DNA from 3 places in the Serratia sp. L9 genome. Region 2 is predicted to be linked to each of the others. Evidence: predicted binding sites of a transcription regulator. Region 2 holds the regulator's gene; each other region holds the start of a gene.

Evidence for each region. The regulator PhoB, encoded in region 2, activates phosphate uptake and scavenging genes when phosphate is short. The targets are predictions, from matches to a motif close to CTGTCATAAAACTGNCNNAT.
Region 1: ACQ86O_RS06085 (MIP/aquaporin family protein) is a predicted target of PhoB. The motif match lies at 2,022-2,041, and genes of this name have one in related genera.
Region 3: pstS (phosphate ABC transporter substrate-binding protein PstS) is a predicted target of PhoB. The motif match lies at 1,633-1,652, and genes of this name have one in related genera.

The regions. Positions count from the first base shown of each region.
Region 1 covers NZ_CP192591.1:1,293,531-1,296,813, forward strand. The annotation lists gene glpK (glycerol kinase GlpK) at 1-882, opposite strand, end outside; gene ACQ86O_RS06085 (MIP/aquaporin family protein) at 944-1,789, opposite strand; gene zapB (septal ring assembly protein ZapB) at 2,329-2,568, shown strand; gene rraA (ribonuclease E activity regulator RraA) at 2,623-3,108, opposite strand; gene ACQ86O_RS06100 (1,4-dihydroxy-2-naphthoate polyprenyltransferase) at 3,214-3,283, opposite strand, start outside.
Region 2 covers NZ_CP192591.1:5,526,929-5,530,211, reverse strand. The annotation lists partial or broken gene sbcD (exonuclease subunit SbcD) at 1-1,151, opposite strand, end outside; gene phoB (phosphate response regulator transcription factor PhoB) at 1,333-2,022, shown strand; gene phoR (phosphate regulon sensor histidine kinase PhoR) at 2,047-3,283, shown strand, end outside.
Region 3 covers NZ_CP192591.1:1,144,689-1,147,971, reverse strand. The annotation lists gene glmS (glutamine--fructose-6-phosphate transaminase (isomerizing)) at 1-1,349, shown strand, start outside; gene pstS (phosphate ABC transporter substrate-binding protein PstS) at 1,762-2,802, shown strand; gene pstC (phosphate ABC transporter permease PstC) at 2,895-3,283, shown strand, end outside.

The DNA.
Region 1 (3,283 bases), 1.5 Mb from region 2:
GTTCACTTCACCGCGTGGACCGCAGGCGATGGTGGTCAGCAGGCCATGGCTGGAACGCACCGCTTCTTTACCGGTGTTCATCAAGAGGAAGCAGCCAGTACCGTAGGTGTTTTTTGCCATGCCCGGTTGGACACAGAGTTGGCCATACAGCGCCGCTTGCTGGTCACCGGCGATCCCGGCGATAGGAATACGCGTACCGCCTTTACCCCCGATGTTGGTCTGGCCATACACTTCTGAAGATGGACGCACTTCTGGCAGCATGGCGCGTGGAATATCCAGAGCTTCCAGCATGCGCTCATCCCAATCCAACTGGTGGATGTTGAACATCATGGTACGAGAGGCGTTAGTGTAATCGGTCACATGTACCCGCCCTTGGGTCATTTTCCACACCAGCCAGGTATCTACGGTACCGAACAGCAGTTCGCCACGCTTGGCGCGTTCGCGGGAACCTTCAACGTGATCGAGGATCCATTTGACTTTGGTGCCCGAAAAATAAGGGTCAACCACCAGGCCGGTGTTGTGACGGATATATTCTTCCAGGCCATCACGTTTGAGTTTTTCACAGATATCGGCAGTGCGGCGGCATTGCCAGACGATAGCGTTATAAATCGGTTTACCGGTCTCTTTTTCCCAGACAATGGTGGTTTCACGCTGGTTGGTAATGCCGATACCGGCTATCTGATCGGAATTGATATCGGCCTTGGCCAGCACCTCCACCAGCGTAGAGCTCTGCGATGCCCAGATTTCCATCGGGTCATGTTCTACCCAGCCGGCTTTCGGGTAGATTTGCGTGAACTCACGTTGCGAAACCGCAACAATATTGGCGTCATGATCGAGGACTACGGCACGCGAACTGGTGGTTCCCTGATCGAGAGCAACAATATATTTTTTTCGGTTGTCATAAGTTTAATCCTGCTGTTGTTAACCGTTAAAACTGTGCCAATCACACGTTATGCTGTTCTGCTTTGGCGGTGGGTTGTTCTTCCTCAGCGCAAACGTCACAAGGCAGGTGGCGGCCAATCAGCGCGCGATAGCCAAAGGCACCCAGACCGGCACCGAGGATAGGGCCGAAGATAGGAACCAGGAAGTAAGGTATATCGCGAGCTCCGGTGAAGGCAACCTCGCCCCAACCTGCCAGGTAGGCGAACAGTTTCGGGCCGAAGTCACGTGCCGGGTTCAGCGCAAAACCGGTCAATGGCCCCATAGAGGCACCGATGACGGCAATCAGAATGCCGATCAACAGCGGCGCCAATGGGCCACGTGGGATACCGTTGCCATCATCGGTCAGCGCCAGGATCAGGCACATCAGGATAGCGGTGATTACGGTCTCAACCAGAAAGGCCTGGCCGACGGAGATATGCGCGTTTGGATAGGTGGAGAAAATACCAGCCAGTTCCAGGCTTTCGTTGCTGCCACGCACCATCTGGTGGGCAGCTTCAAAATCAAAGAACAGGTTGTAATAGAGTCCGTAGACCAGCGCTGCTGCGCAGAAGGCGCCGGCAATCTGCGCAACGATATAAGGGAATACTTTGCGTCCATCAAAGCAGGCAAACAACCACAGGGCAAGCGTGACTGCCGGGTTCAGATGCGCGCCAGAGATGGCGGCTGTCAGATAGATGGCCATGGCGACGCCCAGACCCCAGATGACACTGATTTCCCACTGACCGAAGCTGGCCCCTGCCAGTTTCAGCGCTGCAACACAACCTACGCCAAAGAAGATCAACAGACCGGTGCCGAGGAATTCTGCGATGCACTGGCCTTTCAAGGTCGGACTGATGGTTTGGCTCATAAAATTTTTGTCCTGCAGACGACGGTTATAGATTCATACCCTCTCGGGTATGCAGGCCAGGCGCATGTTGCGCGTTTGGCCCAGGATTACAGTTTCTTTCATTTCGCCTTCTTATCGATTGAAGGCGTGATGTGAATTTATCGTTAACGAACATAAACGAGAAATAGCGAAATCAAAATGTGTGTCCTTCGTCATAAAATTGAGCGATTTCGCGTCGTTCTGTGTTCTTTCTGCATCATAAAACTGTGATCTGACCAGTATTCTGGTTTCCTTTTATTAACAAAAACTGAGCTGTCCATCAGGGATTTTCAGTTTTGGCTGATAGTAGCAGCAGGAAATTTGCAACAGACTGCGCTTTGGGCCGGTATGTTGCTAGACACTGAGAGGCAGGCTACTTACAATCGTTTTTATTGTAGGAGCGTTTTATCAAGACAGGCGCGTTTTCCTGTCACTTGGCGCGAGCATATTCGCAGCCGCCGCAACCAAAGTTGCGGCGCTACTTATAGATGTACGCCTTGCTACCATGAGGGGACTGAAGAATGTCATTTGAAGTATTTGAAAAACTGGAAGCAAAAGTTCAGCAGGCGATCGATACCATCACTCTGTTACAGATGGAAATTGAAGAGCTTAAAGAGAAGAATAATTCCCTGTCTCAGGAAGTTCAGAGTGCAGCTGGCAATCACGAATCACTGGTGCGTGAAAACCAACAGTTGAAAGAAGAGCAGCACGTGTGGCAAGACCGCCTGCGGGCATTGCTGGGCAAAATGGAAGAAGTCTGATCCGTAAGCCAAGATCGAAAAGGGCGCCTAGGCGCCCTTTGTCATATTCTGCAGTTACTCGATGTCGAGCGGATCTTCGGAAAGGATGATGCCGGTGTTGTCGGCATACAGGTGATCGCCAGAGAAGAAAGTGACACCGCCAAAATTGACGCGAATATCGCTCTCACCCACACCCTCACTGGTTGCGCCCACCGGAATGGCGGCCATCGCCTGAATGCCGATGTCCAGTTCTTCCAGATCGTCCACCTGGCGCACTGCACCGTAAACCACAATGCCTTCCCACTCGTTCTGAGTTGCCAGGCGAGCCAGTTCTGCGTTGATCAGTGCACGGCGTACGGAACCGCCGCCATCAATCAATAACACGCGGCCACGGCCGTTTTCTTCGAGCAGTTCAAACAACAGGCCGTTATCCTCAAAGCATTTCACCGTCGTGATTTGCCCGCCAAATGAAGTACGCCCGCCAAAATTGGAGAACAGAGGCTCAACTACGTTGACCTCTTCCTGATAGATATCGCAAAGTTCGGAAGTATCGTATTTCATAGGATTTTACGTCTGTTTGCCGCTGGAATAACCAGTATATCCCTTTATTCGCCCTGTTGGCAAAATCATCAGCGTCGGGAGGCTTCCCGGCCACTGATGCAATGGTTAGCTGAGTACGACACCGATGGCGAACAGAACGTTGGCCAGCAATGCTGCCTTGACCATATGCTCAAGC
Region 2 (3,283 bases):
TTCGGCCATTTCCCCTTCCAGCGCCAAGCGCCGCTCAAACACTTCGCCCACGCTTAACTCATTCAAGGTTTCTTTATCCTGCTGGGCGATGGTCTGTTGGCGCTGCTCTTTACTGCGCCGTAACAGCACCACGTCAACCGGCAGATCTTCCGCCAACTGTTGGATCCGGCGTTGAATATCGCTGAGGTAATCCTGGGTGGCCACTTCGATATCCAGCCAAACCGGCAATTCTCCCTGATAATCGGCAAACTGCCGCAGTTGGGCCTCGATTTGCTGCAAGTCGCCTTTGATCAACTGCATCGGTTGGAAAGTGGGGATCTCCAGCGCAGTGATCTGCTGCAAGGCACCGGCGGAAAAGTCGACCATAAACACGCTCTTCGCCTTGCCCAGTTCATCAAAACTCAGCGGGATTGGGGAACCGCTGTAGCGGATATGTTCAGACTTGGCGACGTTCTGTGCGCGATGAATATGGCCTAATGCGATGTAGTCGGCAGGGGGAAGGCCTGTGCCGGGAAAGCATCCAGCGTGCCGATATAAATATCGCGCACCGAGTCGGAAGTGGTCACGCCCACGGTGGTCAGATGCCCGGTCGCCACAATGGGCAGTGGCAGGCCCAGCGAATCGCGGTGTTCACAGGCCGCCTGATACAGACGGTGATAATGCCCGGCGATGGCTTCTTGCAATGCCTGCTGTTTCTGACTGCCGGAATCCCCGGCGCGGCTGGTAAGTAAGTCCCGTGGACGCAGGAAGGGGATGGCGCAAAGTACGGCACCCGGCTGGCCATCACGCTGGTTCAACACCAGAATTTGCTGCTCAAGCTCGGTTTGCGCGTTGGCAATCACGGTAGTATTCAGGCATGAAAGCAGCTCACGCGATTCATTCAGCGTAGCCACGGAGTCGTGGTTGCCACCCAGCACCACCAATTGGCAGCCGGTGCGTTGCAGTTCCACGATAAAACGGTTGTACAGCTCGCGGGCATAGCTGGGTGGCGAACCGGTATCAAACAGATCGCCTGCGACAATCAGCGCGTCCACCTGATGCTGTTCCACCTGCTCAGTCAGCCAGCGTAAAAAGGCCTGATGTTCGGCGGCGCGGCTTTTAGTGAAAAAGTACTGGCCCAAATGCCAGTCAGAGGTATGGATCAGGCGCATAGGTCTTCCTGGCTAACAGGGTAATAAGGGCGTAAACAGGCCTTATCCTAACCTAAGCATGATGATTTTTCTTTGGCGACTGAAATTATCGCTATGCTTAGGGGGACTTTTTTCATAAAAGTGTCACAAAACTGACGCATAATGGCGACCGCAGATAGCTTACACATTGGCAGGATTGACGATGGCAAGACGCATACTGGTGGTGGAAGACGAAGCGCCGATCCGTGAGATGGTGTGCTTTGTGTTGGAGCAGAATGGTTACCAACCGTTGGAAGCCGAGGATTATGACAGTGCCGTAACGCGCCTGTCTGAGCCGTTCCCTGATTTGGTGTTACTGGACTGGATGTTACCTGGCGGTACCGGGATCCAGTTTATCAAGCATATGAAGCGTGAGGCGATGACCCGGGATATCCCGGTGATGATGCTGACCGCTCGCGGTGAAGAAGAAGATCGGGTACGTGGCCTGGAAGTCGGGGCGGATGATTATATCACCAAACCTTTCTCACCCAAGGAACTGGTGGCTCGTATCAAGGCCGTGATGCGCCGTATTTCGCCGATGGCGGTGGAAGAAGTGATTGAAATGCAGGGGCTAAGCCTGGATCCTTCCTCGCATCGGGTAATGGTTAATGAACAGGCGCTGGAGATGGGGCCGACCGAGTTCAAACTGTTGCACTTCTTTATGACCCATCCTGAGCGTGTTTACAGCCGTGAGCAGTTGCTTAATCATGTTTGGGGCACGAACGTTTATGTGGAAGACCGCACTGTTGATGTGCATATACGCCGGCTGCGTAAGGCGCTGGAGACCACTGGTCATGACAAAATGGTTCAAACCGTTCGCGGTACCGGCTATCGGTTCTCAACGCGCTACTGATTGCACTGCGCTGGAGAAGTTACCGTGCTAGAACGTTTATCCTTGAAGAGGCTGGCGCTGGAGCTGGCCCTTTTTTGCTTGCCCGCCTTATTGCTGGGGCTGATTTTCGGTTATCTACCCTGGTTGCTGTTGATTTCGGTGCTGGCTGCACTGGCCTGGAATTTTTATAACCAACTCAAACTTTCCCACTGGCTGTGGGTGGATCGCAGCATGACGCCGCCGCCTGGGCGTTGGAGCTGGGAGCCTCTGTTCTACGGTCTGTATCAGATGCAGCAGCGTAACCGCCGCCGCCGCCGCGAATTGGCGCTGCTGATCAAGCGCTTTCGCAGCGGTGCCGAATCCCTGCCGGATGCGGTGGTGATGACCACCATTGAGGGCAATATTTTCTGGTGTAACGGTTTGGCGCAGCATCTGCTGGGTTTCCGCTGGCCGGAAGATAACGGCCAACACATTCTCAACCTGCTGCGTTACCCGGAGTTCAGCCAATATCTGCAACAGCAAGAGTTCAGCCGGCCGTTAACGCTGCAACTGAATAATGAACACTTTGTGGAGTTCCGCATTATGCCCTACTCCGAAGGGCAACTGCTGATGGTGGCCCGTGACGTCACCCAGATGCGCCAGTTGGAAGGGGCCAGGCGCAACTTCTTTGCCAACGTCAGCCATGAGCTGCGCACACCGTTAACCGTATTGCAGGGTTATCTGGAGATGATGAGCGACCAGGAGTTGGACGGTTCGTTACGCGGTAAAGCGCTGGGCACCATGCAGGAACAGACCAAACGTATGGATGGGTTGGTAAAACAGTTACTGACGCTGTCGCGTATTGAAGCCGCGCCGAATATAGATATGAACGAGAAGGTCGATATTCCGCTGATGCTGCGGGTGTTGCAGCCGGAGGCGCAATCGCTCAGCAACGGCTGCCATGAGATCAGCTTCCGGGTAAATGAAAACCTGAAGGTGTTTGGTAACGAGGATCAACTGCGCAGTGCAGTGTCCAACCTGGTGTATAACGCGGTCAACCACACGCCAAAAGGTACCCACATTGAGGTGAGCTGGCAGCAGACGCCGCAGGGGGCGCAGTTCCAGGTGAGTGATAACGGACCGGGGATCGCCGCCGAGCATATTCCGCGCCTTACCGAACGTTTCTACCGTGTGGATAAAGCCCGTTCGCGCCAGACCGGCGGCAGCGGGCTGGGATTGGCCATCGTCAAGCATGCGCTTAGCCATCATGATTCGCGGTTGGAAATCCTGAGCGAACCTGGTA
Region 3 (3,283 bases), 1.3 Mb from region 2:
TAATGGACAGCCGCGATCCTAGCGTTTTGGTTGCTGCCCGTTCCGGTAGCCCGCTGGTGATTGGCCGTGGCGTGGGTGAAAACTTTATCGCCTCCGACCAGTTGGCTTTGCTGCCGGTCACCCGCCGCTTTATCTTCCTGGAAGAAGGCGATGTGGTAGAAGTTACTCGCCGTTCTGTCAGCATTTTTGACAAGCAGGGTAATGCGATTGACCGCCCAGAAATTGAATCTCAGGTGCAATACGACGCTGGTGACAAGGGCGCATACCGTCACTACATGCAGAAAGAGATTTTCGAGCAGCCAATGGCGCTGAAAAACACTCTGGAAGGGCGTTTCAGCCATGGTCAGATTAACCTGACCGAGCTGGGCCCGCGTGCAGACGACATTCTGGCAAAAGTTCAGCACGTACAAATCATCGCCTGCGGGACTTCGTACCACTCAGGAATGGTTGCGCGTTACTGGTTCGAATCTCTGGCCGGTGTACCTTGTGATGTTGAGATCGCCTCTGAATTCCGTTACCGCAAATCTGCGGTGCGCCCAGGCAGCCTGATCATCACCTTGTCTCAGTCCGGCGAAACCGCCGATACGCTGGCGGCGCTGCGCCTGTCCAAAGAACTGGGTTATCTGGGTTCATTAGCCGTATGTAACGTGGCGGGTTCTTCGCTGGTGCGTGAATCGGACCTGGCGCTGATGACCAAAGCCGGTACCGAAATTGGTGTGGCATCCACCAAAGCCTTTACTACTCAGCTTGCCGTGTTGTTGATGCTGGTGGCTCGTCTTGGCCGTCTGAAAGGGATGGCGGAGAGCGTTGAGCATGACATCGTGCATGGCTTGCAGGCGTTACCTGCACGTATCGAGCAGATGCTGTCGCTGGATAAGAGCATTGAAGCGCTGGCGGAAGGTTTCTCTGACAAGCACCATGCGCTGTTCCTTGGCCGTGGCGATCAGTACCCAATTGCCATGGAAGGGGCGCTGAAGCTCAAAGAGATTTCCTATATTCATGCGGAAGCTTATGCTGCCGGTGAGCTCAAGCATGGCCCGTTGGCATTGATCGATGCGGATATGCCGGTGATTGTGGTTGCGCCAAACAACGAACTGTTGGAAAAACTGAAGTCCAACATCGAAGAAGTGCGTGCGCGTGGCGGCCAGCTGTATGTGTTTGCCGATCAGGATGCCGGTTTCACCAGCAGCGAAGGTATGACTATCATTCCATTGCCACACGTTGAAGAGATTGTTGCACCTATCTTCTACACCGTGCCGTTGCAACTGTTGTCTTACTACGTGGCGCTGATCAAAGGCACCGACGTGGATCAGCCACGCAACCTGGCGAAGTCTGTTACCGTAGAATAACTGCGTTAAGGTTTCTCCCCTCAGTCCAGATTGGGGGAGAAACATCATCAGAATCTGATCTCCACTTCCAACCCAACCGAGTAGGCTTGATCGCTACGGGGGCTACTTGGCTTTCTGTCCGAGGCGAAGCGTCTGGAAGGTGTTAACTACCTGCTATGGCTCCAATCTTGGTATTGTCTGTTGTCTTCCATCCAAACACCATATCTGCCTCTGAACCTCAATAGCGGGTGTTTTGGCGATCGTATCGGCTATTAGGCCAGGCTTCGCAGGGGAGAATTCGCCGCTGTCATATAAATGTCATATTTCGTACATTTTATTGTCACCAAACTGTCCTATTTTCCCTCCTGCAACAATACTTACTCTGATGAAAACGACTCAAAGTCGATTTTTAAATATCCCATTAGGAGGGATTATGAAACTGATGCGTACCACCGTCGCCAGTATTGTGGCAGCGACTTTCTCCCTGGCCTCTGTGTCTGCGTTCGCTGCTGCTAGCCTGACCGGTGCAGGTGCGACATTCCCCGCTCCGGTTTATGCCAAGTGGGCAGATTCTTATCAGAAAGAAACCGGCAACAAAGTTAACTACCAGGGGATCGGTTCTTCTGGTGGTGTGAAGCAGATTATTGCCAACACCGTTGACTTTGGTGCTTCCGACGCCCCGTTGTCTGATGACAAACTGGCTGCTGACGGCCTGTTCCAGTTCCCTACCGTGATTGGTGGCGTGGTGCTGGCCGTGAACATTCCGGGCATCAAATCCGGCGAACTGACTCTGGATGGTCAAACCCTGGGTGACATCTACCTGGGTAATATCAAAAAATGGAATGACCCGGCGATCGTTAAACTGAACCCTGGCGTTAAGCTGCCGGATCAGAATATCGCTGTGGTACGCCGTGCTGACGGTTCAGGTACCTCTTTCGTCTTCACCAGCTATCTGTCCAAAGCCAACGCGCAGTGGAAAGAGAAAATTGGTGCGGGCTCTACCGTTAACTGGCCAACCGGCCTGGGCGGCAAAGGCAACGACGGCATCGCCGCCTTCGTCCAGCGCCTGCCTGGTTCAATCGGCTACGTGGAATACGCTTACGCCAAGCAGAACAATCTGGCCTACACTAAACTTGTATCTGCCGATGGCAAACCGGTGAGTCCAACAGAAGAGAGCTTCAGCGCCGCCGCTAAAGGTGCGGACTGGAGCAAAACCTTCGCTCAGGATCTGACCAACCAGAAAGGCGACAACGTTTGGCCAATCAGTTCTACCACCTTCATCCTGTTACACAAAGAGCAGAAGAAGCCTGAGCAGGGCGCAGAAGTGCTGAAGTTCTTTGACTGGGCTTACAAGACCGGTGCCAAGCAAGCCAGCGAACTGGATTATGCCCCGTTGCCTGCTGAAGTGGTTGAGCAAATCCGTGCTGCCTGGAAGACCAATATCAAAGACAGCTCCGGTAACGCACTGTTCTAAGAGAACGCAGGGGGTGCGAAATATCGCGCCTCAGCCTGATGTGTCAGGGCTCAGTTCGCTGAGCCCTCCAAGCTTTAACAGAAGAGTAATCTATGGCTGAGTACAAGCCGACCATTAAAGCACCGGGTAAAAACGGTGACATCATCTTCAGCGCGCTGGTAAAACTGGCGGCGCTGATTACCTTATTATTGCTGGGCGGTATTATTGTTTCGCTGATTATTGCCTCCTGGCCAAGCATGCAGAAGTTCGGGTTCGCTTTCCTGTGGACTAAAGAATGGGATGCGCCTGCGGAACAATTTGGTGCCCTGGTCCCGATCTACGGCACGGTAGTGACCTCACTGATTGCGCTGATCATTGCTGTTCCGGTCAGTTTTGGCATCGCGCTGTTCCTGACTGAACTGGCTCCCAACTGGCTCAAACGCCCGCTGGGCATTGCCATCGAACTGTTGGCTGCGATCCCAAGTATCGTTTACGGCATGTG